DNA from 4 places in the Shewanella submarina genome. Region 3 is predicted to be linked to each of the others. Evidence: predicted binding sites of a transcription regulator. Region 3 holds the regulator's gene; each other region holds the start of a gene.
The links. Region 3 encodes LexA, which represses DNA repair genes until DNA is damaged. Its sites were predicted from a motif close to TACTGTATNNNNATACAGTA; they were not measured.
Positions count from the first base shown of each region.

Region 1: a site for LexA is predicted at 5,415-5,434, ahead of ACFOE0_RS07050 (DNA topoisomerase III). Genes of this name have one in related genera too.
Region 2: a site for LexA is predicted at 5,800-5,819, ahead of dinG (ATP-dependent DNA helicase DinG). Genes of this name have one in related genera too.
Region 4: a site for LexA is predicted at 3,147-3,166, ahead of imuA (translesion DNA synthesis-associated protein ImuA). Genes of this name have one in related genera too.

Region 1 is NZ_JBHRTD010000006.1:931,864-939,656, reverse strand. It holds gene ACFOE0_RS07075 (sigma-54 interaction domain-containing protein) at 85-1,611, shown strand; gene ACFOE0_RS07070 (DUF4250 domain-containing protein) at 1,717-1,911, shown strand; gene ACFOE0_RS07065 (dihydrofolate reductase family protein) at 2,014-2,412, opposite strand; gene ACFOE0_RS07060 (hypothetical protein) at 2,424-2,564, opposite strand; gene ACFOE0_RS07055 (TetR/AcrR family transcriptional regulator) at 2,700-3,260, shown strand; gene ACFOE0_RS07050 (DNA topoisomerase III) at 3,343-5,397, opposite strand; gene purF (amidophosphoribosyltransferase) at 5,825-7,339, opposite strand; gene ACFOE0_RS07040 (CvpA family protein) at 7,432-7,793, opposite strand, start outside.
Region 2 is NZ_JBHRTD010000006.1:911,558-919,350, forward strand. It holds gene ACFOE0_RS06965 (ComEA family DNA-binding protein) at 1-236, shown strand, start outside; RNA gene ffs (signal recognition particle sRNA small type) at 402-498, shown strand; gene ACFOE0_RS06975 (histone deacetylase family protein) at 616-1,521, opposite strand; gene ACFOE0_RS06980 (DUF2057 domain-containing protein) at 1,521-2,234, opposite strand; gene ACFOE0_RS06985 (primosomal replication protein) at 2,245-2,907, opposite strand; gene ACFOE0_RS06990 (sulfite exporter TauE/SafE family protein) at 2,904-3,677, opposite strand; gene dinG (ATP-dependent DNA helicase DinG) at 3,702-5,777, opposite strand; gene ACFOE0_RS07000 (MarC family protein) at 5,960-6,589, shown strand; gene ACFOE0_RS07005 (DNA polymerase II) at 6,693-7,793, shown strand, end outside.
Region 3 is NZ_JBHRTD010000015.1:146,126-153,918, reverse strand. It holds gene ACFOE0_RS12480 (cytochrome c oxidase subunit 3) at 1-146, opposite strand, end outside; gene ACFOE0_RS12475 (cytochrome c oxidase assembly protein) at 143-790, opposite strand; gene ctaD (cytochrome c oxidase subunit I) at 793-2,403, opposite strand; partial or broken gene coxB (cytochrome c oxidase subunit II) at 2,431-3,537, opposite strand; gene ACFOE0_RS12460 (cell division inhibitor SulA) at 3,914-4,411, opposite strand; gene lexA (transcriptional repressor LexA) at 4,408-5,028, opposite strand; gene plsB (glycerol-3-phosphate 1-O-acyltransferase PlsB) at 5,186-7,603, shown strand; gene mtr (tryptophan permease) at 7,698-7,793, shown strand, end outside.
Region 4 is NZ_JBHRTD010000017.1:590,912-598,704, reverse strand. It holds gene fadE (acyl-CoA dehydrogenase FadE) at 1-274, opposite strand, end outside; gene ACFOE0_RS16580 (class II glutamine amidotransferase) at 515-1,294, shown strand; gene ACFOE0_RS16575 (DUF3108 domain-containing protein) at 1,238-2,038, opposite strand; gene ACFOE0_RS16570 (MGMT family protein) at 2,062-2,415, opposite strand; gene def (peptide deformylase) at 2,521-3,012, shown strand; gene imuA (translesion DNA synthesis-associated protein ImuA) at 3,187-4,116, shown strand; gene ACFOE0_RS16555 (Y-family DNA polymerase) at 4,122-5,777, shown strand; gene ACFOE0_RS16550 (error-prone DNA polymerase) at 5,777-7,793, shown strand, end outside.

The sequences.
Region 1 (7,793 bases), on a different contig from region 3:
AAAGGAATTTTTTGATGACGGGCACACAAGCGCGAAATACAACGAATTACAATCACGATATTTCGTGGTCAGCGTGATATATCAATGGAAAAAACCTGCTATTTCGAAGCGACTCAGCGACTTTGTGCCAGCCTGCAGCTGGAAAAATCGCTGGAGCACTATTTTCACTATATGAAGCAGAAGCTTCCCATTGATGGCATCTTTATGAATCTGTTCCAGCCGGAGCAGCAGCAAATCCAGTTTATTGCTCATGCCAACAATGACTCTGCCGAGGCACTGGATCAGTGCGTACCACTCACCGAAGAGATGTGTCGGGTGCTGAGTCAACCCGACAGACCGGTTATTCGCATCATCAACCATATTGAGACGGACGGGGTGACCTTCCATGTGGCACCGCGGGTATTTCCCGATATCCAGTCTCTTATATTGATGCGAATGATCTGCGACGACACTCATCTGGGCGTGGTTGGCTACTACAGCAGGACACCCAACAGTTTCCGCGCCATTCATGCAGATCTGATTGAGAGTCATATGCATCCTTTGGCGCTGATTACAGCTTTTAACCTGCAGGGCCGCAACCTGCTGGCGCAGAATCAACAATTGGCAGAGCAAAACGACACGCTTAAGCGTTCACTGGAAGTGAAAAACGGCGTTATCGGCGCTGATGCCGGCCTTAAGCGGGTAATGGAGCAGGTCCAGGCCATTGCTCATCTGGACACCAGCGTACTGATTTTGGGGGAAACAGGGGTAGGTAAAGAGGTGATAGCCAATGCCGTGCATGAGTACTCTACCCGTGCGGACAAACCTTTTATTAAGGTGAACTGCGGCGCCATCCCCGACTCATTGCTGGACTCTGAGCTGTTCGGTTATGAGAAAGGTGCCTTTACCGGCGCCGAGCAACGTAAGCAGGGTTATTTTGAGCAGGCCGATGGTGGCACCATCTTTCTGGATGAAATAGGTGAATTGCCATTAAGTGCTCAGGTGCGATTGTTGCGGGTATTGCAGAACTCCACTATTACCCGTGTGGGCGGCTATGAATCCATTGAGCTGAATATCCGGGTGATTGCCGCCACCCACAGGGAACTGCAGCATATGGTACAGGATGGCGAGTTTCGTCAGGATCTTTGGTATCGCCTGGCTATCTTCCCCATCCAAATACCGCCACTTAGGCAGCGCACTTCCGACATTCCGCTGCTGGCACAGTTTGCCGTGGAGAAAATGACCGCCAAGTTTAATCTGCCCAGGCTACCCCGCATCCCTTCAGAGCAATTGAGCCTGCTCAGTCGCTACCCCTGGCCGGGTAATGTGCGGGAGATGATGAACGTCATTGAACGAGCGGTGATCCAGCACCCTGAAGGCCCTTTGGATTTCAGCTTCTTGATGCCATCAGAGCCGGAAGTCGTCACCTGTGATAACCAGCAGGTCATTATCGACCCCAGCCGCGCCGGCGATAAACTGGTGCCATTAGAGATGATGATGCAGAAATATATCAGCCATGCCCTCAAGGTATGCGGCGGCAAAGTTTACGGCAGCGGCGGCGCAGCCGAAATGCTGGCTATCAACCCCAATACCCTGCGAAGCAAAATGAAGAAGCTGGGTATCCAGGCATAACCCATGTCAGCGTTCTAAAAACTTCTATACACCTGGCGACCAAGGGTCGACAGGTGTAACTTGTTTAAAGCCAATCAAAACGCTTTTTGTATATGAGGGGGATTTATGGAAATCAATCATCCGGAAAGACTGGAAGCGGCCATATTACTGGGCATAGTCAATGAAAAGCTGAGACTGAAGTGCCCGGACAGGCAGGCTCTCTACTATGAGATGGATATGCCAGTCGACCAACTGGACAGCAAGCTGGATGCACTTGGTTACCATTATGATGCTGCCAGTAACCAATATAAGCCTGTGTAACCCCGACTCACTTCCAATACCGAGCTATACAAAACACAGAAGATCGATGCAAAACACAAAAGGGCCTTGTCAGGCCCTTTTTGCTGTTCGCTGCGATTATGGTTACCTTTGGCGACGCCAGTGATTTTTCACCATAGCGCCCAGCAGCACTTTTGACGATACCAAACTGAAGTTCTGCATTTGCGGCACGGCGCCAAACAGCGAACTGCCGCCACCCAGCAATACCGGGATTTGGGTGATGATAAGTTCATACACCAAATCCTCGGCCATAAAGCTCTGTATGGTCTTGCCGCCATCTATGTACAGACGCTGATAGCCTTTATCATTCAGTGATTTCACCAATGATTCCAACGACGCCGCTTGTTGTGCTGTCACCAACTGCGCTTTATCCCTGTACGCTTCAGGTATTTCCTTCAGGCTGTTACTTAATACAAAAACCGGCTTGGGATAAGGCCAGGGCACATCGAAACTACAAACCGTTTCAAAGGTAGTTCGTCCCATCACCAGCGCATCTATACCGGAGATAAACTCAGCCCAGCCCAGCCCAAATCATCATGGTCCGGATTTGGGATAGCATGCAGCCAGTCCAGCCCGCCCTGACTATCAGCAATGTAACCATCCAGACTGGTGGCGATGTACACGATATTTGTCATAACAACCTCAATAAACTCACCGAGTCTTTTCATCCCTGCTTTGGATGAACAAAGGAGCAGGTAAAACCTTGAACAGGGACCTGTAACCCAATACAATTCTACACTGTAGAATTTGAAGTTTAAGAGACCTTGTTGATGTCAGTCAAGCTCAAAAAACGGGGACGTCCGGGGGCAGACAAAAGTCAGCTCAGTGCTGAGCTCATCCTGAACATGGCGCGTCAGCTGATGAGAGAAAACGGCAAAGTGCCCAGTATTCGCCAGTTAGCTAATGAGCTTGATATCGATGCTATGGCCATCTATCACTATTACGCCAACAAGGCTGCCCTGCTTGAGGCTCTGACGGTTTCATTGATTGAGGAAATTTATACCCCGTCAGGCACAGGAGATTGGCAAGCCGAGTTAAAGCAGTTGTGCCAAAGCTATCTGGCCCTGCTGAGTCGTCAGCAAGGCCTGCTGGAAACCATGCTGTCCATGACCAGCTACGGACCGGCACAGGTATTCAGTGACAAAGTCGGCATTGCACTTAAGCCATTAGCGCTGACTGACACCCAACTCATGCAGGTTATTGCCTTGCTGGCAGACTACCTTCACGGCGTCGCCATCGCCGCCCAATGTAATCCGGGCAATGATGAGGTCACCAACATCGATGGGCCTTATGCACTGATTTGTCTGGCAATTGAGGCTCATCGGCACTGAATCTGGCACTGACTGCACTCGTCAGTACCTGTGCCTGCAGGCTCCTTGTTTGGCAAGCACGCTACAGACAGGGGAAGAGTCATCAGCCAGCTTTGGCTCTGGGTTTGCGCGCACCGCTTTTGCTGCCTGCTGCACTTTTGGCAGCTGAAGACTTGGTGCCAGCAGAGCTGCCGGTACTTTTCTTCTTCCAGCCGCCACGTCCTTTGCCTTTACCTTTCCAGGCTGGCTTGGCCTGCACACCGGCCAGAGCATTGGGCGTGGTTTGCGCCGCGACCTCCAGCAGATGATGAATATTGGCCAGCAGTGGATCCATAAAACTTTGATAGCGCATGCTCTTTTGGCTGATAGCCTCCAGACTTTGCTCCCATAATGCTGTCATATCCGGTGTGGTCGCTGCCTCAGGCAAGCTGTTAATCAAACCTCTGCCAGCTGGCGTAGCCTGAATACTCTTGCCCTGACGCACTAAAAATCCGCGCTTAAACAAAAGCTCAATAATACCGGCCCGGGTGGCTTCGGTACCCAGACCGTCGGTGTCTTTCAGGGTCTTACGAATCGCATCATCTTTAACGTAGCGACCAATCCCAGTCATGGCACTGAGCAGGGTAGCATCGGTAAAGTGCTTTGGCGGCTGGGTCATTTTATCCAGCCGCTGACCGCGCTCGCAAAACAGCTCCTCACCCTTTTTCAGCACGGGCAGATGGCTTTGCAGCGGCTCCTCCTCTTTATCGTCCCCCTGAGATGCAACAGCATTACTCTCATTCGCTGATGCCTTGTTACTGGCAAACAGCTGCTTCCAGCCCGGCGAGCGGGTCACCTTGGCTTTGGCACTGAACAGGCCACCGGCTATGGTGATCTCCACTTTAGTGTCCTGATATAAGTGGTGAGGATAGAACTGGGCCAGATACTGACGGGCAATATGCTCATACAAACGGGCTTCATCCCGGCTGAGCTTAGACAGATCCGCGTTGCGATCTGTGGGCACAATCGCATGGTGAGCATCCACCTTACTGTCATTCCAGGCGGCTGACTTAATCGACAAGTCAGGTTTATCCGCCCCCTGAACCAGTCCAGGGGCATTATTCAGCACAGCATCCACCACCCCGGGAGCAAGCTTTAACTGCTCTTTGGGCAAATGGCGGGAGTCTGATCTGGGGTAAGTGATCAGCTTGTGTCTTTCATACAGGCTCTGACAGGTATCCAGCACTGCTTTGGCCGATAAGCCAAAACGCTTTGCGGCATCAATTTGCAGTGATGAGAGAGAGTAAAGCAAAGGTGGCGCCTGGCGCTTATCCTTCTGCTCAAGTGTTGTGATATGCCCGGGCTGACCCGTGATCCGCTCGACCACATTGTCAGCCAACCTTGGCGACAGCACCCGCCCCTCTTCATCCATAAATTTCTGGCAGGCTTCACTGGGTTGCCAACGGGCGGTAAAACGCTCTCCGGCCTGTGTCAGCAGGTGGGCATCCACCTGATAAAAAGGTTTGGGCTCAAAGGCTTCAATGGTTTCATCCCGGCGCACCACCAGCCCCAGCAGTGGAGTTTGCACCCGACCCACTGAAAGCACTCCCTGGTAGCCAACTTTGCGCCCCTGCAGGGTAAAAGCGCGGGTCATATTCATACCATAAAGCCAGTCGGCACGACTGCGGGCCAGGGCAGAGGTGGATAAGGGCACAAATTCGCGGTTGGAGCGTAATTGATTCAGTGCCCGCTTTACCGCCTGTGGGTTAAGGTCACTGATCAGAAGACGTTGAGTCTGACCCAATTTGGTCTGACTCACTTTAAGGTAAGAGAGTACCTCATCCACCAAGAGTTGCCCTTCCCTGTCGGGATCGCCGGCATGTACAAGACTGTCGGCCTGCTTCACCAATTTGCGCAGTACAGACAGCTGACTGCGACTGGAGGATTTCGGCATCAGTTGCCACTGCTCGGGTACAACAGGCAGGTCTTCCATTTTCCAGGATTTATACTTCTCGTCATAGGCATCCGGTGGTGCCTGCTCAAGCAGATGGCCAATACACCAGGACACCATATCGCCATTCCCCACCTCAATGTAGCCATCATGCTTTTTATGTGGCTTGGGCAGTACATCGGCAATGGCGCGCCCCAAACTGGGCTTTTCGGCGATATAAAGGATCATATGACGGGACAAGTAACCACTGGATAAGTTTACAGTACAATTTAACCAAGCAAACAGGCGCTGTAAACCCAAAGCAAGAAAACAGCCACTGATTGCTGTAAATACTACCTATCTAACAGTCTGTTAAACGCCGCGCTGCAAAAAGCCAGGGCATGACCCCAACGCAGTTCGTTTAAGCGCTCCTCCAAGGACGCACACTAAAACCTTGAACCACGAAGAATACGAAGGGCACGAAGAAAAGCAGCATTCTTTTTCCTCTTCTTCGTGTCCTCAGTGTAGTGAGAGAAGCGAACGCTTCGTGGTCGCAGCTTTTAAAGATAAAAAGCCCTGCATTAATGCGCAGGGCTTTTTAATTCTTCACCGATTGACCGGTTAACCGAGCGGTAAGTTCAGCTTGGCCCCGGCTTTATTTCAGCAGCTTATCCGCTTATGGGTGGCAAACGTTATGTAGCTCCAGGTTGGTCCCCAGCTCCATATTACGGTTCGCCTTGGCATCGTCGTTACGCAGTGCGGTCAGGTAATCCAAATAGGCCTGATCCACATCCTTGGTAATATACTCGCCGTCGAATACTGAAGTTTCAAAGCGCTGAATATCCGGATTTTCCTGACGTACAGCTTCCACCAGATCAGCCAAATCCTGGAAGATAATCCCATCGGCGCCAATGATACGGGCGATCTCTTCCGAGTCACGGCCATGGGCAATCAACTCATTGGAGGTCGGCATATCGATACCGTACACATTGGGGAAGCGGATTTCAGGGGCAGCAGAGGCGAAGTACACCTTCTTGGCACCGGCTTCACGGGCCATCTCGATGATCTGCTCTGAGGTGGTACCGCGCACGATAGAGTCATCCACCAGCAGCACATTTTTACCTTTGAATTCAGCACCAATGGCATTGAGCTTACGACGTACTGACTTCTTACGCTCCTGCTGACCCGGCATAATAAAGGTACGGCCGATATAGCGGTTTTTCACAAAACCCTGGCGGTATGGCAGGTCCATACAACGGGCTATTTCCAGCGCGATATCGCAGGAGGTTTCCGGAATTGGAATCACTACATCAATATCCAGGTCATACCATTCCCGTTTAATCTTGTCTCCCAGACGGGTTCCCATATTCACGCGGGACGCGTAAACAGAGGCCTTGTCTATGGTGGAGTCAGGGCGAGCAAAGTAAACGTACTCAAAGATACATGGCACATGGCTTGGATCCTGAGCACACTGACGTGTGTACAGCTGACCATCCAGCGTAATGTAGACAGCCTCGCCCGGCGCCACATCGCGCATCACCTCGAAGCCGACTGCATCCAGCGCCACGCTCTCAGAGGCCACCATGTATTCGGTACCCTGTTCGGTTTCATGCTTACCCAACACCAGAGGGCGAATACCGTGAGGATCGCGAAAAGCCACCAAGCCCTGCCCAATAATCATGGCCACCACAGCGTAAGCGCCACGGGTCATCTTGTGTACTGCCGCAACAGCATCGAACACATGCTCTTCGGTCAGGTTACGGCAACTGGTGTGTTGCAGTTCGTCAGCCAGCAGGTTCAGCAGCACTTCTGAATCAGAGGTGGTGTTTACATGACGACGTTGCTCAGCCAGACGCTCCATCAAATCGACAGTGTTGGTGAGGTTGCCATTGTGGGCGAGGGAGATACCGAAGGGAGAGTTGACGTAGAAAGGTTGGGCTTCCGAAGAACTGGAGCTGCCGGCGGTGGGGTAACGAACATGACCTATGCCCGAATTACCCTGAAGCCGTTGCATATGCTTCACTTCGAACACATCCTTCACCATGCCATTGGCTTTGCGCAGGCGGAAGGCGCCTTCGTCAATGGTCACTATGCCCGCAGCGTCCTGGCCGCGGTGCTGAAGCACTGTCAGTGCATCATAGATGGTCTGATTAACCGACGAGCGGCCAACAATTCCGACGATACCACACATGGGAAAACTTCCTCATTGTAAGATGTTCTATGTCATTATCAGGAAGGGTCTGTTGCCCTTCCTTGGTGGGAAGGTGCAAAACTGCCCTTCCCTTATATTTGGGGTACAAAGCTTGAGGTATCTTCCAAATAATGGAAAAACCACTGGATAACCACACCGAACTCGGGCACCAGCACAGAATCCTTCCACCATTGGGTGTTGGGTGCACCGGTAAAGGCATCCAAAAAGAACAGCAGAGCACTGACGATTAGGGCACCTCTAATGCCTCCAAACACCAGGCCCAACACACGATCGGTTCCCGACAATCCTGTCTTGGCAACCAGCTGCCCCAGCAAGTAATTCACCAGGGCACCGAGTATAAGAGTCGTTACAAAGAGTATGGCTATGGCCACGCCATTTCGCACCATTTCATCCCCAATCTGGGTTAGGTGGACGGCGAGATCCTGATAGAACT
Region 2 (7,793 bases), on a different contig from region 3:
AGCCCAGCGAACTGAAGAACAAGCCGGTATCGCAAGGATACGCCATGCGCATCCAACTGAACACTGCGTCTGTCACACAATTGCAAGCCTTGAAAGGGGTAGGTGAAGCCAAGGCGAGGGCAATCATAGAATACCGGGAAGCTCATGGTGGTTTTAAATCAGTAGATGAGCTGACCAAAGTCAAAGGTATTGGAGACAAGATACTGAAGGATAACAAAGGGCTGATCAGCCTGTAGTTTGATCTGAAAATACCCAAAAGCCTGCTTGATGCAGGCTTTTTGTTTATCCAGTAAACAGTCAGACCCGCTATTGCCGATATTTAAGGAATTTCTCTTGATCACTCAAGGCGGTTAAGTAATAATGCCGCCGTTGTCAGCGAGCTGACAAATTCTGTGGTGGCCCCAGGGTCCCCCCGCAATGATAACCTGTGAACTCGGCCAGGCCCGGAAGGGAGCAACCGCAGCAGGCGACTCGTGTGCCGGGGTGTGGCTCTGGGGCCATCTCCATTTCCAGGCCTCGTCAAAAGGCTTACTTCTCAATTTCCCAAGTGTCCTTCTTTAAGTATCCAGCTCTGTTATCTGCATTTGGCTTTTAAAGCGGGTAGGCTAAGGCTGATTATCCAAAGATTTGATTGGCGGCAAAAAACAGCTGACTGTGTCTTTGGGTCAGTGCCATGGGATCTTTGCTGTATCCACCACCAATCACTGCGGCAACAGGGATATTATGCTCACTGGCGGCCGACAGAATGATGCTGTCCCTTTTGTACAAGCCCTCTGTGGATACCGAAAGATAGCCGAGATCATCATCCTGGTGTATGTCGACACCGGCATCGTAGAGCATCAAATCCGGCTGGCACAGCCTGATGAGGTAAGTCGATACTGATTCGACCGTCGCCAGGTACTCGCTGTCATCGCATCCGTCAGCAAATTCAATATCATGATCAGAGAGCTGTTTGCGGGCCGGGAAGTTACGACCGGCATGGAATGAACAGGTAATAATATCACCGTAGCGCTGGCCCATTGCTGCTGTGCCATCTCCCTGATGTACATCGCAATCAAGGATCAGCACTTTATTGGCTCTGCCTGAGTCGATGGCACTGCGCGCTGCCAGAATAAGGTCGTTGAACACACAAAAACCACTGCCAAAATCTGTGTGAGCGTGGTGATAGCCGCCACTCAGGTGCAGAGCTGCGCCATATTCAAGTGCCTGCATAGCGGCCAGTTGTGTACCGGCCACAGCGTGTCGGGTTCGCTCCAGCAGTTGTTCACTCCATGGAAAGCCGATACGTCTCATTACCCTGGGATCAAGCTGGTTATTGAAAAAGCCGTGAACATAATCCGGGTGATGGATAACCCCAAGTTGCTGTTCATTCACTGGTGTGGGACTGACAAACTGTGAGGGTATGGCATGACCATTGGCCATAAGCCAGTCTCTTAAGTGTTGGTATTTGGAGACGGGAAATCTATGATTGGGAGGTAACGCCAGCTGGGAGTAGCTGGCGTGATACACGAGTGGGATCATTAAAGCTGTTTGATTGCCCAGCTCATAAACTGTTTGCGGGTCTGCTCATCAGCCTGCAACCACCAGTACTGCAGCATCTGCTCGGCGTGGGCTGCGCTGTTGGGATTGGCAGCAGGAGCGGATTGAGGACCCTGAGTTGGGTTCACGACCTGTTGCTGAGTAGCTGCTTGTGGCACAGCAGCAACCTGAGCCACTGGTTGTTGAGTTGCCACGGCGGCAGTTGCGGTCGCTGCTGCGGCTGCCTGAGTCACGTTGACGCCAGAGTTATCACCCAGCAGGCGGGAGATAAAGTTGCTCTCTTCCAGATCTGTATATTCGACGCTGTATGCGACTTTACCGCCATCATCAGCAATCAGTTCAATCTTTGGTGCTTTGGCGAATTTTTCCGGATATTTCACAACATCACTGCCGGCAGGCTTGAGCTTATACTCACCATCCTCAGTCGCGACCATAGTCACAATGAAAGGGGCGGACTTAATAAAGCTCTGGCTGTCACTGAAATCATCCTCTACCAGTTCATGATAGCGAATCGCAATTTTGTGCTCGCCAGCCGGGAGATGCAGATCGGCTTTGTGGTTAAACAGGCTGGATTCTATGGTCTGTCCATCCATCGCCAGATACTCAAAGCTCATGGGAATGGACAGGTTGCCAGCCAAAGCCGATGCGGGGCCAAACAGGGCCAGCAGCGCGGTCACAGGCAGTAACGATTTCATTGTTGCTCCTTTAACGGTTGTAATCTTTAAAAGGCCGTTCCAGCAATTGGATGCGATCTTCGATATAGCTGATTGCCTGGCGACATTTCCCCAGGCGGCGATGCATCGCCAGTATTTCGTGCTGAAGATTGATTTTGTCAGTATTGGGACAATTATCAAGAGCCATATTGAGTTGCGCAATTTTTTGCTCAATTCGTTTGGCCCAGTTCAAATGTTTGTTCAGTTCATCATAGAGTTGATGGCTGTTTTGCATTACAGATGAGGCAATCCAGTCAAACCCTGACGTTTGGTGACGATTAGCCTGTTGCTTCATATAACGGGCACGTTTACTGTCACGGGTTTGGTTGGCATCTTTGATATTGACATCTGTGGTCGCGAGCGCCCGTTTCAGTGCGGCGAATCTGTCCTGAATACGTTCACAGCTGAGGCGAATAAGATCTGCACTCAGCCCCAGTTGCAGTTGTTTTTCCAGGTTGCCAATCAGTTTGCCCAGTTGCGGAATGCAGGGCCCTAGGCGTCCCCCTGTTTGATGAAACAACTCATGGTTGAATCGCTCGACATCCTTAAGCAGTTTGCTGTCCTTTTCCGGTAGATTCTGATCGTGGCGCAACACTTCCTGCTCCAGGCTGCGAAGCTGAGTGCGCAAACGACGAATAAGGTCTTGGTGTTTCAAAACCAGGCTCTCCAGGCAAGGTTGGCAGCAATAAGAATCACTATGGTAATAAACAGTGGACGAATAAAGGGTAATCCGAACTTAATGGCAAAGCGGGCACCGATAAAGGCACCGAACATCATGCAGACGCCCATGGCCAGCCCCAACTGAATATTTACCAGTCCCAGCGCCAGGAAGATAGTGAGGGAGGTCACATTACTGATAAAGGTCATTGCGCGCGCAAGGCCAATACTGTGCAGCACAGGTAATTGGTACAGCCGGGTCGAGGAGACAGTCCAGAAAGCCCCTATCCCAGGGCCGGCAAAACCGTCGTAAAAGCCAAGGGGCAAACCGTGAAGCCATTGTGTTTTGGATGCCGGGGCAACATTGGGAGGCTTACACTTATCACATCCCATGGCTTTGGGATTCAGCAGGGTATAGAGCGCGATGATAATGATGATCAGTGGCAACAGCTTATCCAGCACACTGTTGTCGACCACAGAAACAATAAAGGTACCGGCAACCGCCCCCAGAAAACAGGCTACACCTGCGTTATACCAGAATGCGGGTTTAAAGAAGTGTTTTCTGTAATAGGTCCAGGCTGACATGCAGGAGCTGAAACTGGAGGCCAGTTTATTGGTACCCAATGTCATATGTGGAGGCAAGCCCAGAGTCAGCAAAGCCGGGATTGAAAGTAAGCCACCCCCTCCGACCACGGCATCGATAAATCCTGCAATAAACCCGACAGCAGCCAGAATGGCCAAACTGCCGGGATCGGCTAACAGTTCCAAGCTAATCCTTTATACCTGCTGGTATTATTCAATGACCCGTCGATAGGGAGGCAGGGCATCGAGAAGAGATGCGCCATAACGTTTGCTGATCAGGCGGCGATCCAGAATGGTGATACGACCATAGTCCTGCTCTTTTCTCAACAATCTACCACAGCTTTGGATCAGTTTCCGTGAAGCATCGGGAATTGTGAGCTGTAAAAAGGGGTTACCGCCCTTGAGCTTAATATATTCAGCATGAGCTTGCTCAACAGGTGAGGTAGGCACCGCAAACGGCAACTTAGTGACAATCAGGTTGGTCAGGTAGTCGCCGGGCAGGTCGAGACCTTCGGAGAAACTGCCTGTACCAAAGATAATGGATGATTCTCCATCGTCACAGCGCTGTTTATGTTTTTCCAGCAGCTGTTGTCTTGGCGCTGTTCCCTGTATCAACAAAGGTTGTTTCAGTTTGCCTTCGACCAGCTCGACCACTTTTTCCATCTGCCAGTAGGATGCAAACAGCACCAGCGTCGAGGTTTCATCCTCGGTCAACTTAAGAATGTGTTCAGCCAGCTCTGCCGTGTATTTATCGTCCGTTGGCTCGGTGCGCATTTTGGGCAGAAACAGGGTGGCATTATTTTCAAAGTCGAAAGGGGACTGAAGTGCCAGGTAGCGACTGCCGTCATTGAGAGACAAGCCCACCTGATGGGCAAAGTGTTCAAATCGGTTCAATGCTCTCAGGGTCGCACTGCACAGCACTACGCCAGCAGCTTTTTCCCACAGCATGGACTCCAGCATAAAGCCCACCTCGATAGGTGATGCACACCAGAGGTAATCCACCTGCTTGCCACCTGTGAGTTGCTCAACCCAGCGAGCCAGAGGAGCCCCTTTGCTGTTATCCTCACGGGCAACCATCTTCCAAAGCTTGGACAGGTTTTCCAAACGCTGGAGCATAAATCCGCACTCTGTCATCAAGGCATCGGCCTGGTGTTTTGGCAGTTCGCCATCTTTAATCGCTTCGGTCAAAACCGATTGCATCTTGTTGAACTGCTTCAGCGCAAGATTGGAGCTGGTGGCCAGGTTTTCTGTCAGAGGTTTGATGGCGTCCGGCAGTTTACCGTGCTCAAACCGCATTCTGCCTTCACCATTGGCAAATTTACTGGCCTGGGTATCGCAGAAGTTGGCCATCTGATTAAGTTGGGTGGTCAGATCGGCGGCATAGTCCTGCAGCATCTGCACCGGCGAGATGATATGGGTAGTTTTAAGCTGATTTTGCAACTTGGCACTCAGCTTAATCATCTTCTCCAGCCAATCGGTAGCACCACGCAGGGTTGCCTGGCCACTGGAGAAGCCCCTGGCGACAACTGGCAGATGGTGTGCTTCGTCTATGACGTAGTACATATCTTCCGGGTCGGGCAGGATAACACCGCCCCCCAGTTCCAGATCGGCAAACAGCAGACTGTGGTTGGCAATCAGCACATCCCAGCTATCGATATCTTCCCGGGCTTTATGAAATGGGCAGTGTCTGTGGCTGGCATTCTGTCGATGACAGCTGTGCTTGTCACAGGCGATTTGTTGCCACAGATGATCCGGGATAGGTGTTTTGAGCGTGTCCAGTTCACCATTCCAGCGGCCTTCATGATAGTCCTTGAGCAAGGTTTGCAGCATGTCGACCTGGCTTTGATCCGGTTTGGTTTGCCACATCGCCATCTGCATGCCGTTATCACCGCCGATCAGCATCTCCAGTTTGGCCAGACAGACATAACGCTGACGTCCTTTTACCAGACCAAACTTAAAGTCGAGTTCGGAGTGTTGCAGGAAAAAAGGCAGATCTTTGTGCAGCAACTGCTCCTGCAGCGCCACTGTGGCGGTGGCAATACATACTTTCTTCTTGCTGGCCAACGCCAGAGGAATGGTGCCGAGAATGTATGACAGGGATTTACCGATACCTGTTCCGGCTTCCACTACTATGATGCGTCTGTGCTTGTCGTACTCCCCGGCCAGGGTTTTGGAAATCTCTGCCACCATATAGTTCTGTTCCCGTCGGGAGCGGAAGTTAGGCAGTGCGGCCGAAATGGCTTTATAGATGGTACGGATCTGGGTTTTGACTTTGTCAGACAGCATGCAGGTACAGGGTGGTGGAAAATGCTGTATAGAATAACAGTAAACTTGGTTGGCGGGAATCCACAGTGCAACAATCCGGGGCAGACAAGGAGTCAAATTTCCTGCTAGGTTACAGGCTGATACACCTTGCTGAGTGATTTACTTTTTATGCTCAGCATAATCTTCTGTTTCTGGAGCTGGTTATGCATGATTTGTTGCAACATGGTTTGACCGTATTCCTCGGTTTTTTCGCCATTATGAACCCCTTACCCAATACCGTGGCCTTTGTTGGTTTAACTGCTCACCAACGACAGGCCCAAAGAGTGAAAACCGCTTCGAAGGCGCTGATGTTGTCATTCGTGATTATTTGCGCTTTCGCAATACTGGGGAAATCGATTTTCCATCTGTTCGGCATTAGTCTGGCTGCGCTGAGGATTACCGGCGGCATTATTGTGTTCATTATTGGCTATCAAATGTTGAAAGGGTCGGGCAATACGCTCCATCAGGGGGATGATCTGCAGGCGGAGGATGTGAGTATTTCGCCACTGGCAGTGCCTTTGCTTGCAGGGCCTGGCACTATCGCGACCGCTATGAACTACAGCGCATCGGCAGGGTGGGGTGAGATTATTCTGACTATCGCCATGTTCGGCGTCTTGTGTGTTATCACCTTTTTCAGCTTTATTTATGGTCAGAGCATTATTCAAAAGATTGGAGACAACGGCCTGAATATTATTACCCGTTTGATGGGGTTGATATTGGCTGTTATCGGCTGCCAGATGTTAATCCAGGGCGTGCTGGATGTGGTTGCACAATATCAGCATCATTTATCCTGATACGATTTTACGATTCTGGTCTTCGGGCGCTTGTCGCCCGGTTTACTTCCTTTTCAGTGCGTAGACCGTGATAGACTCTGGCAAAAGTTTCCTGTAATCCGCTATGACTCAAACTTCTTCACAACTCATTCAAGCCAGAGTGCTGACTCGTCACAGAGTGCGGGTCAATGACGGATATTGCCTCAGATACATGGTGAAAACGCCCTCAGGGCCGGCAGTATTGGATGTGGCTGAAGGGGATTTTATCTGTTTTTGTCATCAACAGGATCTGCCAAGACTACAGACGATGGGAGCGCGTTTTCATCACAGCCGTATGCTGGAGCTCAAGAGCTTTGAATCCCAGCCGGTGGCCGCTGTTTACCTGAGTGACTACCGTGCGGTCAGTGAACTTACAAGAATGGCTACCGATGCCGGTATTCCCCTGTTTGAAAGTGATATCAGGCCTCAAACCCGGTTTCTGACTGAAAGGTATATCAACCTCGATCTTAAAGGTGAGGTGACTGAGCTTGGCCAGCTGGGCTCACTAAAGCATTACCAGCTGCATAGAGCGAAAGCAGGGCTACTGGATTTACCTTTGCGCGCAGTCTCGTTTGACCTTGAGTGCAGTATGAGTGGAGAACTCTACTCTGCGGGTTTCTATTCCGATGAAAAGTCCTGCGTCTTGATGGTGGGTGATGGACCGGAAACCCGGACTGTGATTAACGAGGCTGGTGAGGAGCTTGATTGCGAGCTCATCTGTTTTGCCGATGAGAAGTCCCTGCTCGAGGGAATTGTCGACTGGTTTACCGAATATGACCCTGATTTGATCATTGGCTGGGCCGTCGTGACGTTTGATCTGGCGCTGTTGCACCGCCGGGCACAAATATATGGTATGACATTGCTGCTGGGACGAGCCCAAACGCCGTTGGCATGGAAAGTGGCTGACAAGTTCAGACCAGAAACTCTGGAACTGCCGGGCAGGGTGGTATTGGATGGTATCGACTGGCTTAAGGCCGCGTTCTATCAATTTGACAGCTATTCACTGGAGTTTGTATCCCGGGAGTTGCTGGGCGAAGGTAAAGCCATAGACAAGGTTGATGACAGGGGCGGTGAGATAGGCCGCCTGTTCGCGGAAAACAAATCGGCACTGGCTTTTTATAATCTCACTGACTGCCGATTGGTTTGGGATATCTTCGAACATACCCAGTTGTTTGACTTTGCACTG
Region 3 (7,793 bases):
AATACGTAACCGCCTACACCGCCACCCGTTTCCAGCTGAGATACAAAAGTGCCTGCACCCCAGGCAATTAAAAACAGACCTATCGCGCCGACAATGGGCCAGGCGCTTTGGGCCGGTACATAGTAGGCTTCATGTTTGGTTGTCATCTAGCGACTCCTTGCTCTGCATTCCCGCCGCCCAAGGTGTATCGGGCGGTGAAATCAGAATGCTTGGTTGTCTTTTGGTTATCTTGTTTCACCTGCTCACTCCCCCCTGTACTGTCCATCTGGGCAGTAATATCAAACAGGGTGTATGAGAGAGTCAGGGTGTTGATTTCTTCTGGCAGGTCGGGGTCAACATAAAAAATCAGAGGCAACTCCGCACTGGCATGGGCCATCAGGGTTTGCTGGTTAAAACAGAAGCACTCTGTTTTATTGAAATAAGCTGCCCCGGTTCCCGGAGAAACTGAGGGAATAGCCTGACCTACCATAGTGGCGCCGGTATTATTGGTTGCCAGAAACTTGGTTCTGATAAGCTCACCGGGATGAACCTGCATACGTTTGACCTCAGGCCCGAACTCCCAGGGCATTTTTCCCGGAACCATGGCCACAAACTCCACTGACACCAGACGACTGGTGTCTATCTCCATGGGCTTGTAGGTAACGGCAGTTTCATTGGTTTTGCCATTGATCCCCAGTACATCACACAGAACGTCATACAGGGGGACCAGCGCAAAACCAAAGCCGAACATGCCTACTGCACCCAGCAGCAACAAACCTATCAGCTTTCGATTTTGCGTTGACTGACTCATGATTACTTCACCTCGGGCGGCGTGCTGAAAGTATGGTAAGGAGCAGGACTTGGGACTTCCCATTCCAGACCTTCCGCGCCTTCCCAGGGCTTGGCTGCCGCTGCTTCACCGCCTCTGATGCACTTAATCACTACCGCCAGGAACAGGAGTTGCGACAGACCAAAGGCAAAGCCACCAATAGAAACAATCTGGTTGATATCGGCGAACTGCAGTGCGTAGTCAGGAATACGTCTTGGCATACCTGCCAAACCGACAAAGTGCATAGGGAAGAAGAGCACGTTCACCGAAATGAGCGAACACCAGAAGTGCCACTTGGACAGGGTGTCGTTATACATATGGCCGGTCCACTTTGGCAGCCAGTAGTAGGCGGCCGCCATAATGGAGAACACTGCACCTGATACCAGTACATAGTGGAAGTGAGCGACCACAAAGTAGGTGTCGTGATACTGGAAATCAGCAGGCGTGATAGCCAGCATCAGACCTGAGAATCCACCAATGGTGAACAGGATGATAAAGGCCAGCGAGAACAACATTGGGGTTTCGAAGGTCAAAGCACCCCGCCACATAGTGGCTACCCAGTTAAAGATTTTCACCCCTGTAGGCACTGCAATCAGCATGGTGCAGTACATAAAGAAGAGCTCTCCCGCCAGGGGCATACCTGTGGTGAACATATGGTGCGCCCAAACCAGGAAGGAGAGAATCGCAATACTGGCGGTGGCGTATACCATTGAGGAGTAGCCAAACAGCTTTTTACGACTGAATGCAGGCACAATGGAGGAGACGATCCCGAACGAAGGCAGGATCATGATGTATACCTCAGGGTGACCGAAGAACCAGAATATGTGCTGGAACATCACTGGGTCACCACCACCGGCAGCATCAAAGAAGCTGGTGGCAAAGTACTTGTCTGTCAACACCATAGTGACCACACCTGCCAGCACCGGCATCACCATAATCAACAGGAATGCGGTGATCAGCCAGGTCCATACGAACAGCGGCAGTTTCATCCAGGTCATACCCGGTGCGCGCATATTGACTATGGTAACGATGACGTTGATGGCACCCATGATGGAGCTGATACCCATGATGTGTACTGAGAACACAAACAGGGCGGTGGAGTCAGGGCCATAGGTGGTTGAAAGTGGAGCATAGAAAGTCCAACCGAAGTTAGGGCCGCCACCTTCCATAAACAGCGAACTGAGCAGGATAAAGAAGGCGAATGGCAGGATCCAGAAGCTCCAGTTATTCATCCTTGGCAGCGCCATATCGGGCGCACCAATCATCAAGGGGATCATCCAGTTGGCCAGACCGGTAAATGCCGGCATTACTGCGCCGAATACCATAATCAGGCCGTGCACTGTGGTCATCTGGTTAAAGAAGTTGGGGTCAACCAACTGCAAACCAGGCTGGAACAGCTCAGCCCTGATCACCAGTGCCATAGCACCGCCGACCAGGAACATAATGAAACTGAACCAGAGGTAAAGCGTACCGATATCTTTATGGTTGGTAGTGAGTATCCAACGCATTATGCCTTTTGGTGGCCCATCATGATGGTGATCGTCATGGGAGACCGGATCCAACGTGGCATCTGTGTCTTGTGTCGTGGTGTTCATCTATCTGTCTCCCCGTTATTTTTCAAAGTTGCTGACATCAGCAGCCTGAACTACATCGCCGGTGTCATTACCCCAGGCATTACGCTCATAGGTAACAACTGCGGCAATTTCCTGCGCTGTCAGCTGCTTGGCAAAGGCCTGCATGGCTGTGCCGGGTTTACCATTGATCACTATGTCAAGGTGGTCACCGACAGGGCCCTGAATAATCGGGCTCTTAAGCAGTCCGGGGAAGACACCGGGAAGACCGGCACCATTAGGTTGATGACAGGCGGCGCAACGAGCCATATAAACCTGTTCGCCCTGAGCCATGAGTTCATCCATGGTCAGAGTTTGTGACAGAGACGCTTCAGCCTGAGCTGCGGCTTCAGTAGCTGCCTGCTTCTGGCCTGCAATCCAGGCGTCAAATTCGGCTTCAGGCATAGCTTCTACCACAATTGGCATAAAGCCATGGTCTTTACCGCAAAGCTCGGCGCATTGACCCCGGTAGGTACCGGGCTTATCAATCTTGGTCCAGGCTTCGTTGATAAAGCCCGGGTTGGCGTCCTTTTTCACCGCAAAAGCAGGTACCCACCATGAGTGAATCACATCTTCAGAGGTCACAAGGAAGCGCACTTTCTTATTGATGGGCAACACCAGCGGCTTGTCGACTTCAAGCAGATAGTTGGCATCCTTGGGCGCCTTGTTGTCTATCTGGTCTCTGGGAGTCGACAAAATAGAGAAGAACTCAATCTCCTCGTTGAAGTATTTGTAGTGCCACTTCCATTGCGAGCCTGTCACCATCACAGTGATATCGGCATCGGAAGTGTCTTCCATGGCAATCAGGGTACTGGTGGCGGGAACCGCCATACCAACCAGGATAAGGAATGGGATCAGCGTCCAGATAATTTCAACTTTGGTGCTTTCGTGAAATTGCGCCGGAACAGCGCCTTTGGACTTACGGTGATTGAGCATGGAGTAAAACATTAATCCAAACACAATCAGACCGATGACACAGCAAATAAGTAAAATCGTCATATGCAGGTCATAGACCTGATTACTTATTTCTGTGACCCCCTGGGTCATGTTGAGCGGCAATTCCGATGCCGCCAAAGTGGGAGAAAAAATCCCCACTAATAAATACAGCCAATGCTTCAAAAGACATCTCCTCTGTATAATTGCAATCGCAACTACAAAGAAGAGTCACACAGTAAATCTCTGCTCTATGTTAACTCTTCGGTTCCCACAATAAGCAACGAGACTGCAAGTGTATTCGGTGCGGCTTTTTTGCCTTATATCACCGACTGCAAACAACACACTAATCGCTGTACGTCCGACTATTTATTCTGGCACCAACTTCTTCCGGTCAGTTTTTTTGAGGAGAGTAGTTGGGCAGAAAACTTTGCCCTTTAAATTTACATTACTTGCTGAGTAAATATTGATCAAGCTCAAGGCGCAAATGAAATTTCTTGGGTGAATATAAACAGTTAAGCCCCAGACTCGGGGCTTGGTAGGATAAGTTTGCTACTAAAGATCAGTGGAAGCTGTGCAGATTCAGGCTTGCCGGAGAGCAGTTTGTTATGCGTGGCTCATGGCTAGCATGTGAGTGAGTGTTTACATCCTCAATTAACCAACCCGTTGCACGGGCGCTTTTTGCGACCAACTGCAATCGTCTGTGATCCCTGGCATCCAGGGGTGCGGACCAGGTAATTACAGCACTGGACGTACCACTTGTCAGTGCTCTCTCCATCGCCCAAAGTGTCTCGACTTCATCGCGAGTGCGCACCAGAAGGATTCTATCCATCCGAACACCTGCCTGGGCCAGCAGACGCTTATATTCAAACTTAGGGGCGTTAATCAGAACCACCCAGCGACCCTGCTGACTCAGTTGAGCCAGTTGAGGAGCACAGGACTGCAATTCCTGCAGACCGGAATTATCACTCTGCAGAGTGTGTATTTGACCGGCCTGTGAGGCAGAGCTTGATTGCCACAATCCAGGGTGACGTGGTGCGATTCCCATTAACTTGTTCATAGCCAATCTCCGTTACGAATCACCCCAACTGCCAGGCCTTCAATTGTCAGCTGTTGGCAGGTTAAATCGACCTTGATGGGGTTGTATGCTTCATTTTCAGCGTGCAGATAAACCACATTGCCTTTTTTCTCGAAGCGTTTAACTGTGACGTCATCCTCTACACGGGCGACAACAACCTGTCCGTTACGGGCGTCCTGAACTTTATGTACTGCCAGCAGATCGCCTTCGAGAATCCCAATATCTTTCATACTGTCGCCGCGAACACGCAGTAGAAAGTCTGCTGCGGGGCGGAACATGGCTGGGTCAACCTGATAGTAGTTCTCGACATGTTGCTGGGCGAGGATAGGCTCACCTGCGGCAACCTGGCCGATTAGCGGCAGACCGGCATCATCATTTTGGGCTTCTTCATGGGGAAGGCGGATCCCCCGGGAGGTGCCTGGCATGATCTCGATATAGCCTTTCTTGGCCAGCGCCTTGAGATGTTCTTCTGCAGCATTGGCGCTGCGGAACCCCAGTGTTGAAGCAATTTCAGCACGGGTAGGTGGCATGCCGGTATCGGCAATGTTGCGTTTAATCAGCTCAAGGATTTCAGCTTGGCGCGGCGTCAGCGGTCTCATGTCAGTCCCTGTTTTTTCATACAGTACCTGTCAGTATATACAGTATTTTATACAGTGCAAGTATTGTTCAACTACTGTCTGATACTGTGCGTGGCACAACTCCTGTTATGTCTGATATTCTATGTGCAATTCAATGTGATGTAGATTGCAGCAAATAATGTCCAAACAAGACTCTTTTTGGTTGAAGTCCCTGAGATGGATTCAGGACAAACTTGTCCATACCATTACCGTGCCACAGCACCCTTTTGAGGATCTGAATCTGGATCCCGAGCGCCCTGTGGTTTATGTCCTTAAGACTGCTTCTTTCAGCGATATGAACGTGTTGCTGAATATCAGTCAGGAGTTGGGGTTACCAAATCCCAATGAACCTTTGCACCTGAAAGGTCGCACGATTCCCCGTGTGGTTTGCCTTGAAGGAGCCAAGCCCTTGTTTGGTCAAAGAGCCGGTAACGAGCCTTTCCTGGAGGCCTTTACTCAACTGCTTGAGCTGCACCGTCAGGACAGTGAGTTGGATGTTCAGCTGGTGCCTGTCAGTCTGTTTTGGGGACGGACACCGGGCAAAGATGACGACACTATGAAGGCCGCGGTGCTGGAGCGTGAAGATCCAAGCTGGCTTCGTAAGGCCCTGATGATTCTGTTCCTGGGACGACACAACTTTATTCAGTTTTCCAATGCTGTGTCTCTGCGCTATATGGCAGATGAGCATGGCACAGATCATTCCATCGCCCACAAACTGGCCCGTGTAGCCCGGGTTCACTTCCGTCGTCAGCGCAAAGTGATGACAGGACCGGCTTTGCCTAATCGCCAGAACCTATTCCATTCGCTGTTGAACTCAGAGAATGTGCAGCGCGCCATCGCAGAAGAAGCCAGTTCCAAGCAGATTTCAGAGTCTGAAGCCAAGGCCCGTGCCATTGAGTATATGGATGAGATTGCGGCTGACTACTCAGACTCTCTGGTTCGTATTGCAGAGCGCACCCTTACCTGGCTCTGGAACAAGCTGTATAAAGGGATTAACATCCGTGGCGCCGAGCAGATCCGCCAGTTACATCACGACGGTCATGAGATCGTGTATGTGCCCTGTCACCGCAGTCATATGGACTACCTGCTGCTCTCATATATCCTCTACTTCCAGGGCATGGTGCCGCCGCATATTGCTGCGGGTATCAACCTGAACTTCTGGCCTGCAGGCCCGATGTTCCGTCGTGGCGGCGCTTTCTTTATCCGTCGCAGCTTCAATGGCAACAAACTCTACACCGCTGTATTCCGCGAATACCTGGATCAGCTGTTCGCCAAAGGCTATTCAGTTGAGTATTTCACCGAAGGTGGACGTTCGCGTACCGGCCGTTTGCTTGTACCAAAAACAGGTATGTTGGCGATGACAGTCAACAGTGTGCTGCGAGGCATTGAGCGTCCGGTTACCCTGGTACCTGTCTATCTGGGCTATGACCATGTGATGGAAGTAGCGACTTACCACAAAGAGTTAAGCGGTAAGAAAAAGGAAAAAGAGTCTGTTTGGCAGGTGTTCGGAGCGATTCGTAAGCTGCGTAACTTTGGTCAGGGTTATGTCAACTTTGGCCAGCCCATTACGCTGCAGAGTTTCCTGACAGAAAATGTAGAAGATTGGCGTGAGCAGGTCAGCAAAGACCCGGAAAGCAAGCCAAGCTGGCTGACCCCAGTGGTGAATCAGTTGGCCAATCGTGTGATGACCAATATCAATGATGCTGCAGCGGCCAGTGCTGTGACTCTCAACAGTGCAGTGCTGCTGGCTGCCGAGCAGAACGCGCTGGAAAGAAGCCAGCTTGAGAAACAGTTGGATCTCTATCTGAAGCTGCTGAAAGAAGTTCCTTACACCAGCTATATGTCGGTGGTAGAGGGGGATGGCGCGTCTTTGGTTGACCAGGGACTTGAGTTGAACAAGCTGGTACAGGAAGCGGACGCGCTGGGCACTATTATCCGTCTTGATCCGGTACAGACCCTATCCATGACCTATTACCGCAACAACATTATTCACCTTTTGATTGTTCCGGCCCTGATAGCCAACTGCCTGACCCGCTATGAGCATTGCTCCCGTGAGCTGGTGCATCAGGTGGCCCGGGAGTTTTATCCTTTACTGGAAGCTGAACTCTTCATGGGCATCGAGGATCTGCCCGGCTATGTAGACCAGCTGTTGGCCCAGTTCCATGAAGAGCAACTGATCTCAGGCGAAGACACCTATACCGTCAATCAGGACAAGAGTCATATGCTGTTCCTGCTCAGCGGGCTGATCAGTGAGACCATGCAGCGTTATGCCATCATCTTTAACCTGCTGGCGGCGCGTCCGAACATAGAACGTTCCGAGCTGGAAGCTGACAGCCACCTGTTGGCGAAGCGCCTGGGTGCATTGCACGGTGTTACTGCGCCGGAGTTCTACGACAAGAAACTCTACGGCACCTTGAGTGTTCGTTTGAAAGACCTTGGATACCTAGCTGGCAAGGCTGAGCCTGAGCAAATTGACCGGGTTCGCAGTCATGCTAACAGGCTCTTGCGTTCTTCGGTACGCCAGACCATAGTCGACGCAGTTGCGGCCGAGCATTGATTCCCGGCCAATAAAAAGCGTATCTTGCTTATATACCAACGCCTGCCAACGCAGGCGTTTTTTATCGCTGATTACAATTAATAATGGAAAGAATATGGCGAATCACATGAATGCAGCCCCTGGGGGCAAATCACTGCTGGGTGGGGCGATGATTGTCGCGGGGACCACTGTTGGCGCGGGTATGTTTTCA
Region 4 (7,793 bases), on a different contig from region 3:
TGGCTTCTTTTTCAGTGGAAGACATTTCAGGCATGATGCCGCGGTACATCTTCAGCAGCGGGCGGGTAATCACGCTCTGGCGGAACTGAGACAGGTTCAGTGGCAGGGCGATGGCGGCGAAAATCAGCCAGGCGAAGAAGCCGGTAATATCCAGCGCTGTGCCAACGATCATTACGACGGCGGCTGCTATGGTGGCTGTGAGCAGAGATACCCTGAGGTATGCACTGGCACCGAGTACCACAAGCAGAGCCAGAATCCAAAGTAGGCTAGTCACGGTAATTCTCCTTAATCTCGATGACCTGGTGTCGGTTTTTGGCACCTGGACACTGGTGTGAATGTTATGGGTCTGTACTAATTATAGCTGCTGGTCAGACCTGTGTTTCAGGTAAGTTAAACTTTCACCCATTCGATCTCAAGGTTTTTTCAAACAATTGTTTAAAAAATTTATCCTTCTTTATTACCTTTCAAGTGATTACAATTTTGCGAGGTTAAGCAGTAAAGGCAGGTATTATTCATGTGTGAGTTGTTGGCGATGAGCGCCAATGTGCCGACGGATATTGTGTTCAGTTTTACCGGTCTGGCAGAGCGGGGAGGACGAACCGGTCCTCACGTTGATGGTTGGGGCATTACTTTTTATGAAGGCAAAGGCAGCCGAACCTTCAAAGACTCAGGCCCCAGTTGCGAGTCTGAAATCGCTTCCCTGATAAAATCCTATCCTATCAAGAGTGAGGTGGTGGTCAGCCATATTCGTCAGGCCAATCGTGGGGAGGTGAATCTGGTCAATACTCATCCTTTTACCCGCGAGTTGTGGGGACGTTACTGGACCTATGCCCATAATGGTCAGCTAAGTGATTACGAAGGCAAGTTCGTTTCAACCCGCTTTCAGAGCGTGGGCAATACTGACAGCGAAATGGCCTTTTGCTGGATAATGCAAAAGATAGTGGATCGATTTGGTGATACGTCGCCTGAGCAGATGAGTGATGTGTTTGCCTATGTGGCCACCCTGGCAGATGAAGCGCGTCAGTTTGGGGTGTTCAATATGTTGCTCACAGATGGTGAATACCTGATGAGCTACTGCACCAACAACTTGTGTTACATCACCCGCCGCGCGCCGTTTGGCAAAGCCAAACTGATCGACACGGATGTAGTGATAGATTTCGATAAGGAAACTACACCCAACGATATCGTGACAGTGATCGCCACGCGACCACTGACCAATAATGAAGAGTGGAATATCCTATCTGCCGGAGACTGGCGTCTGTTCCGACTCGGTGAGGTTTGTGCCGGCAGTTGATGTTGGCTTTGCTGCTGGGTCGTCGGCGTAGTGATAATTGAGCAGTTGGATATCCAGCTGCTTATCCCCCTTTTCAAAGTGGGTGAGGCGTACCGGTAGATAACTCAGGTCTGGCGCCATCCAGAAGAAGGTCTGACGTTTCTTTTTGGGATCTCTGACCACCTCAATTTTTACTGTGTCGTATACACCACTCTCCAACTTGAGCCTTTCTTTCCCCAGAATTTTAAATTCATAGTCATCTATCTCGTTGCTTTTGACCATGCTGTAATCCAGAGGCTCTTTTCCTGCTGAGATATCCAGACGGAACTGGAGTTGAACCATCAGAGGATCGAACAGGGTATCGCTGTATTCGAACTTGCCTTTCTCGTCTTTATAGCGGGTATACACATTACCCTGCTCCCGGGCGAAGGCAGTTTGTTCTCTGAAGTTGGGTCCAGTGCCTTCTCTTTCGTGCATATAGCGAATGGGCAGCAACTTTTGTGGCTCAGTGGTATCACGGGTAAATTCGCTGCGAAGATGGCGCACATCTGACAGCACCAGCAGACTCAGGGCACTGTCGAAGTAGTAGTTGTAAATCCCCGTATCTGTCGGGGCCTCCAGGCGATAACGTCCTTTGCCAAGTTCAATATCACCATAAAACACTTTATACTCAGCGGTATGCGGGGTGAGCGGGGTTTGGCCCCATGCCTGTGGTGCGGCAAGGGAAGTGGCCAGTAACACTAAACTCGAAAAGTACCTGGGCAAAGGCGACTCCTCCTGTTCTACGTCTAAAAAGGTAATGCCATCAGCAGTGTCATCAGATCAGGCTGCCAGCCATACTTTGACAAATCGATTTTGCCTTGGTTCACAACGACACCCTCAGTTCGTAAACGGGACATCTGTTCACGATAGGGTTCACTGTCTTTGGGCAGAGAAACCTTTCCCTGACTGTTGACCACCCTGTGCCAGGGTAACGTGAGTTGTTGAGGGGCTTCTTTTAATGCCCGGGACACATATCTGGCTCTTCCCGGCAATCCGGCGAGATCTGCCACCTTGCCGTAACTGCACACCTGACCCTGAGGTATCATGCCTACAACTTGCCAGATCCTGGCCTTGGGTGACAAGTTTTGCTGATTTTCCATTGATTTCCTTGTTTCGATTAAGCCGATCGCCTTGTGATACTTGGATGTAAATCGGTTTTAAGTAATAATGCCCGCGATTTTTTGTTAACCAGAGTGTATTAGTGCATGGCAGTATTGGATATTTTACGTATTCCTGACGAACGTCTTAAACGCAAGGCTCAACCTGTAAAGGAGATTGGAGCCGTTCAGGGATTTATCGATGATATGCTGGATACCATGTATAGCACCAGCGATGGCATAGGTCTGGCCGCCACTCAGGTTGGCAGTACCCATGCTGTTATTGTGATTGATCTGTCGGAAAACCGCGATCAGCCCATGGTGATTATCAATCCTGAAATCGTTGAGCAGGAAGGTGAGTATGAAGGTGAAGAGGGCTGTCTGTCCGTTCCCGGTTACTATGCCAAAGTGAAAAGATTCCAGCGTGTGAAAGTGGTATCTCTGGACCGTGAAGGCAAAGAGCAGATCTTCGACACCGATGAGTTCCTGGCGATTGTGCTGCAGCACGAAATCGATCACCTGAACGGTAAAATCTTTATTGAGCACCTGTCCTCGCTGAAGCAGCAGATGGCAATGAAGAAAGTACGCAAGTTTAAATAATGTTGTGAATTAAGGCGTTATAAACAAAAGCCGGGATAGCGATTCCCGGTTTTTTTGTGTCTGTAACTCAGCCTTTTGATTGCTCTTTGGGCGTTCAGGCTCCGAAAATATTGTCACTGGCCATAAATCGAATATACTGTTTATATACACAGTATATGTACTAATGGTCATTCTATGTCTGCATACTCTCTTAACCAACTGCTGGAGCGTCAGGATCTCTGGCTGGGCCAACAATGGCAACAGGCTGATAAGGCGTCTGGTTATTCAACAGGTTTTGCTGAGCTGGATGCTATGCTGGCCGATGGTGGCTGGCCGGATCATGGTGTCTGCCAGTTGTTTGTTTCTCACCCCGGACAGGGAGAAATGGGTCTGTTGTTGCCATTGCTGAGACAGCTGACAGCTGCTGATCTTGGGGATGACAGACATATATTGCTGGTGGGCGGAGAGTTTCAGCCCAGTAGCCAGTACCTGGTGCAGCAGGGCGTGGATATTGAGCGCCTGTTGTGGGTCAATACTCAGGATAAGAGTGAACAGCTGTGGGCGCTGGAGCAGGGAATTAGCAGTGATGCCTGCCATCTGGTGATCGGTTGGGCCGACAGCCTGTCTATCAGTCAGGCCCGTCGCCTGCAGCTGGCCTGTGAAAAGCATGGCGTACTGACAATACTCCTGATGCCTTTATCTCAACAGGAGGAGCCGCATCCTGTCACCCTTAAATTGTCGTTAACTCAGCAAGCCGTGCAAACAGCAAAGTCATCAGGGCAGCAGCTTAAGGTGCTTAAGCGTCGTGGTGGCTGGCCGGCAACGCCTCTGTGGCTGGATCTGTTTTCCCCCCAGTTACAGCTTGCACTGCAAGGTCTTGGCTTGAGTGGTGGTTATGCTGAGAGTGTGTCCCATCTTGCGTTATCAAAACAGGTTTCCATTGAGTCTCATCATGCTTGTTTGTCTCCGGCAAGGAAGGACCGGGCGAGTACCACACAGCTTAAGGCCCACACTCAGCCTCAAACCAATTCCAGCTCCTATTCAGCTCAGCTGCTTCAAGGCCCCTGGCAGAGTGCAGATACAGAGCCTGCAAATGCCAATATTCTTGGATTGCACCAGAGCTGATCTCTATGTTGTGGTTGGCTGTCTATTTTCCCGGGTATCTGTTGCAGTACCTGAAATCCCGCCTGGATCTCACTGAAGATCTGCGTCCATACGCTTTGCATAACGACAAGGGCGATATTCTGCTGTGCGATGCGCGCGCAGCCCTTGTTGGTGTTGAGGTGGGGCAGAGCGTCGCGACGGCCTGCTCTCTGTGCAGTGAGTTGCAACTTCTTCTCTTCAATCCGGGATCAGCCAACTCTCAGGATGCCGATTCTTCGACTCAGGCCGTGGAGTGGTTGTGTCAGTGGAGCTATGACTTCAGCGCCCGGGTTGTGCCTTTGGTGTGCAGTCTTGGGGAAGAAGCCTCTGTCTCCGGGAGCTTGGTTTCATCCAAATCCTCAACAAAAGCTAAATCCCGGGCTGTATCCAGTCAGCTCGGGACAAATATAGTGCCGGATACTCTGCTGCTGGAAGTCGGCTCTATGGGCAATCTGTTCGGTGGCCTGGATGGTCTGATAACGGCCTACAAACAGCGCGCTGGTGAGCTGGGGCTTGAGTGCGTATTGGCGCTGGGCCATACACGCCTGAGCGCGGCATTACAAACCCGCCTGAGCTCTTCATTTGACTCCGGTTCATCCGGGATTAGTCCATCTCTGGCGATTTCGTCTGAGATTGCTTCATCTACGACTGTTTCATCTGGGGCTGGTGGGGAGAGTAGAGAGCAAAAACGCAGTCTGAGTGATGAACTTTCTTGCCTGGATAAATTAGCGCTGAGCCATTATCCGCTTGAGGGCGATGCACTCTCGCGTCTTGCCGGTATGGGGATCACCACCCTGGGGCAACTCAGGGCCTTGCCAACTGCAGAGCTGGGAAAGCGGTTCGGAACAGGCTTATTACTCAGCCTCAGGCGGCTGGATGCCAGCATGCCGGATCCCTGTGATTACTATGAGTTACCCCAGCAATATCGTCGTGAGCTGAACCTGCTGCATGAAGTTGAGCAGTTTCAGGGCTTACTGTTTCCCCTGGGGCGTCTGTTTGCTGAGCTGGAAACCTATTTACGTCAAAGACAGCAGGCAGTACTTAATCTGTCTTTGTATTTGAAATACCGTGATCGGGATACGCCGCCTTTGGTGTTAACCCTGAATTATCCCTTTGCCGAGCACAGAGCCGATGGCTTGATGGCGCTGTGTCGTCTGCAGCTTGAGCGTCAAACCCTGTTTCAGCCGGTAACGGATATCGTGCTGGAGGCGCTCCGCTTTGTGGAGCCCGCCAATATCAGTGCCAGTCAATCCAGAGCCTTGGGGCGGGATGGCAAACAGGGGGACATTCGTCGCCTGCAGGCAAGCTTACAGGCACGGCTGGGGGATGCCTGCGTACTTAAACTGACGGTGGCCGATGCCCATCTGCCGGAACGCGCCAATCTGGCTTTACCTGCAACTCAACCGCCAGTGCAGCAGGCGAACCCTTTATCTTTGCATGCCTGCCGTCCTTGTTGGTTATTGCCTGAGCCTTGCGAGCTTGAAGCCAGTGAAGTGGTCTTACTGAAAGGGCCGGAGCGTATCGACTCGCCCTGGTGGGAGGATAAGGCTGTCAGTCGGGACTACTATCTGGCCCGTCATCAAGGCGGTTACTGCTGGGTTTATCGCACGGCTGAGGGCTTGTTTCTGCAGGGGTGGTTTTGATGTACGCCGAGTTATACGCCCGCTCAAACTACAGCTTTCTAAAGGGGGCATCTCATCCCCATGAGTTGGTTGAGCAGGCCCATAAGCTTGGATATCAGGCGATAGCCCTCACCGATGAGTGCTCCTTTGCAGGTGTGGTCAAGGCACATATGGCGGCGAAGGCATGTGGCATCAAGTTGATTGTAGGTGCTGAGTTTATTCTGCCGGAAGGTTGCTTTGTGCTGCTGGCAACCAATCGTAAAGCCTATGGTGAGATCAGCGCGCTTATCAGCAAAAGCCGACGCAGAGCCGAGAAGGGCAGTTATCAACTGAGTCTGGATGATCTGCTTGAAGGCTTAACTCAGCCTTTACTGCTGTTTAAACCCTCCTGGCCGGAAGTCACGCTGCTTGCCGGTAGTGACTGGTCGAAGAGTCAGGCTGAGTATCAGGCGGAGATAGAGGCAACGCTTGAGCGCATAAAGGAATATTGGCTGGGCCGAAGTTACTGGTTGATGAGTCGCAACCTGATCCCGGGAGAGTCTGCTGTACTGGGTCTTTGGCAGCAGTTAGCCGGTAAATACCAACTACCCTGCGTGGCGGCCGGCGATATTTTGATGCACAGCAAACAGCGGCAGATGCTGGCCGATGTGCTGGCTTGTATCCGTCACGGCTGTAGCTTGCAGCAGGCGGGTAGCCGTGTGATGACCAACAGTGAAAGATTGCTTAAGCCGCTTGAGTCGTTGGAGAAGCGGTATCCGGCCGATTGGTTGGCCAATACGCTGGCCATCAGTAAGCGGTGTGATTTCAGCCTGGATGAGCTCAGATATGAATACCCGGCGGAAATTATCCCGGAAGGCTTAAGTGCCTCAGAGTACCTGCGTCGTGAGGTTGAAGCCGGTGCCAGAAGACGTTTTGGTAACACCATACCGGAAAAGGTACGGCTTCAGTATGAGCGTGAGTTGGAGATTATCAGCGAGCTTTCCTATGAGTATTTCTTTCTGACTATTTACGACATAGTCCAGTTCGCCAAATTTCAGGGAATACTCCATCAGGGCAGGGGCAGCGCTGCTAACTCAGTGGTCTGTTTCTGTCTCGGGATCACTGAGGTGGATCCCACCAAGGTCAATATGCTGTTTGAGCGCTTCATCTCCAAAGAGCGGGATGAGCCACCGGATATTGATGTGGATTTTGAGCACGAGCGCCGGGAAGAGGTGATCCAGTATATCTATGGCAAATATGGCCGGGAGCGGGCAGCATTGGCCGCGACTGTGATCAGCTACCGTTTTAAAAGTGCCATGGGAGATGTGGGCAAGGTGCTGGGACTTAGCCAGGGGAGAATTACCCAGCTGATTAACGGTATCGACAGGCGTGACCCCGAGTTTTCCTACGTAGCTCAGCTGTCACGTCAGTCCATGCTACCCACCGAAGGGTTGGGGCGCTTTTTGCTGCCTTTGGTCAGTGAGCTGATTGGTTTCCCCCGTCATCTGTCTCAGCATGTTGGTGGCTTTATTATCTCCTCCGGGCCTTTGTCTGAGCTGGTGCCGGTAGAAAATGCCGCCATGGTGGACCGCACTGTTATTCAGTGGGACAAGGACGATCTGGAAAGTCTGGGGCTGCTTAAGGTCGATGTGCTGGCATTGGGTATGCTGACCGCCATTCGCAAGTGTTTTCACTTGCTGGATAAACATGGCCCTGCACCGGGACAGGCCCTGATAGCAGGTAACAGACGAATAGACAATATGAGCCTGTCCGATGTGGTGTGGGAACAGCCTGAAGTTTATGAAATGCTCAGTCGCGCCGACAGTATTGGGGTCTTTCAGGTAGAGTCCCGCGCCCAGATGTCCATGCTGCCCAGGCTCAGACCCAAATGCTATTACGATCTGGTTATTCAGATAGCCATCGTTCGTCCCGGACCTATTCAGGGGGATATGGTGCATCCTTTTCTGTTGCGCCGGGATGGTAAAGAAGAAGAGAGTTATCCCAGTGAAGAAGTTCGACATGTGCTGGAGCGGACTCTGGGCGTGCCTATTTTTCAGG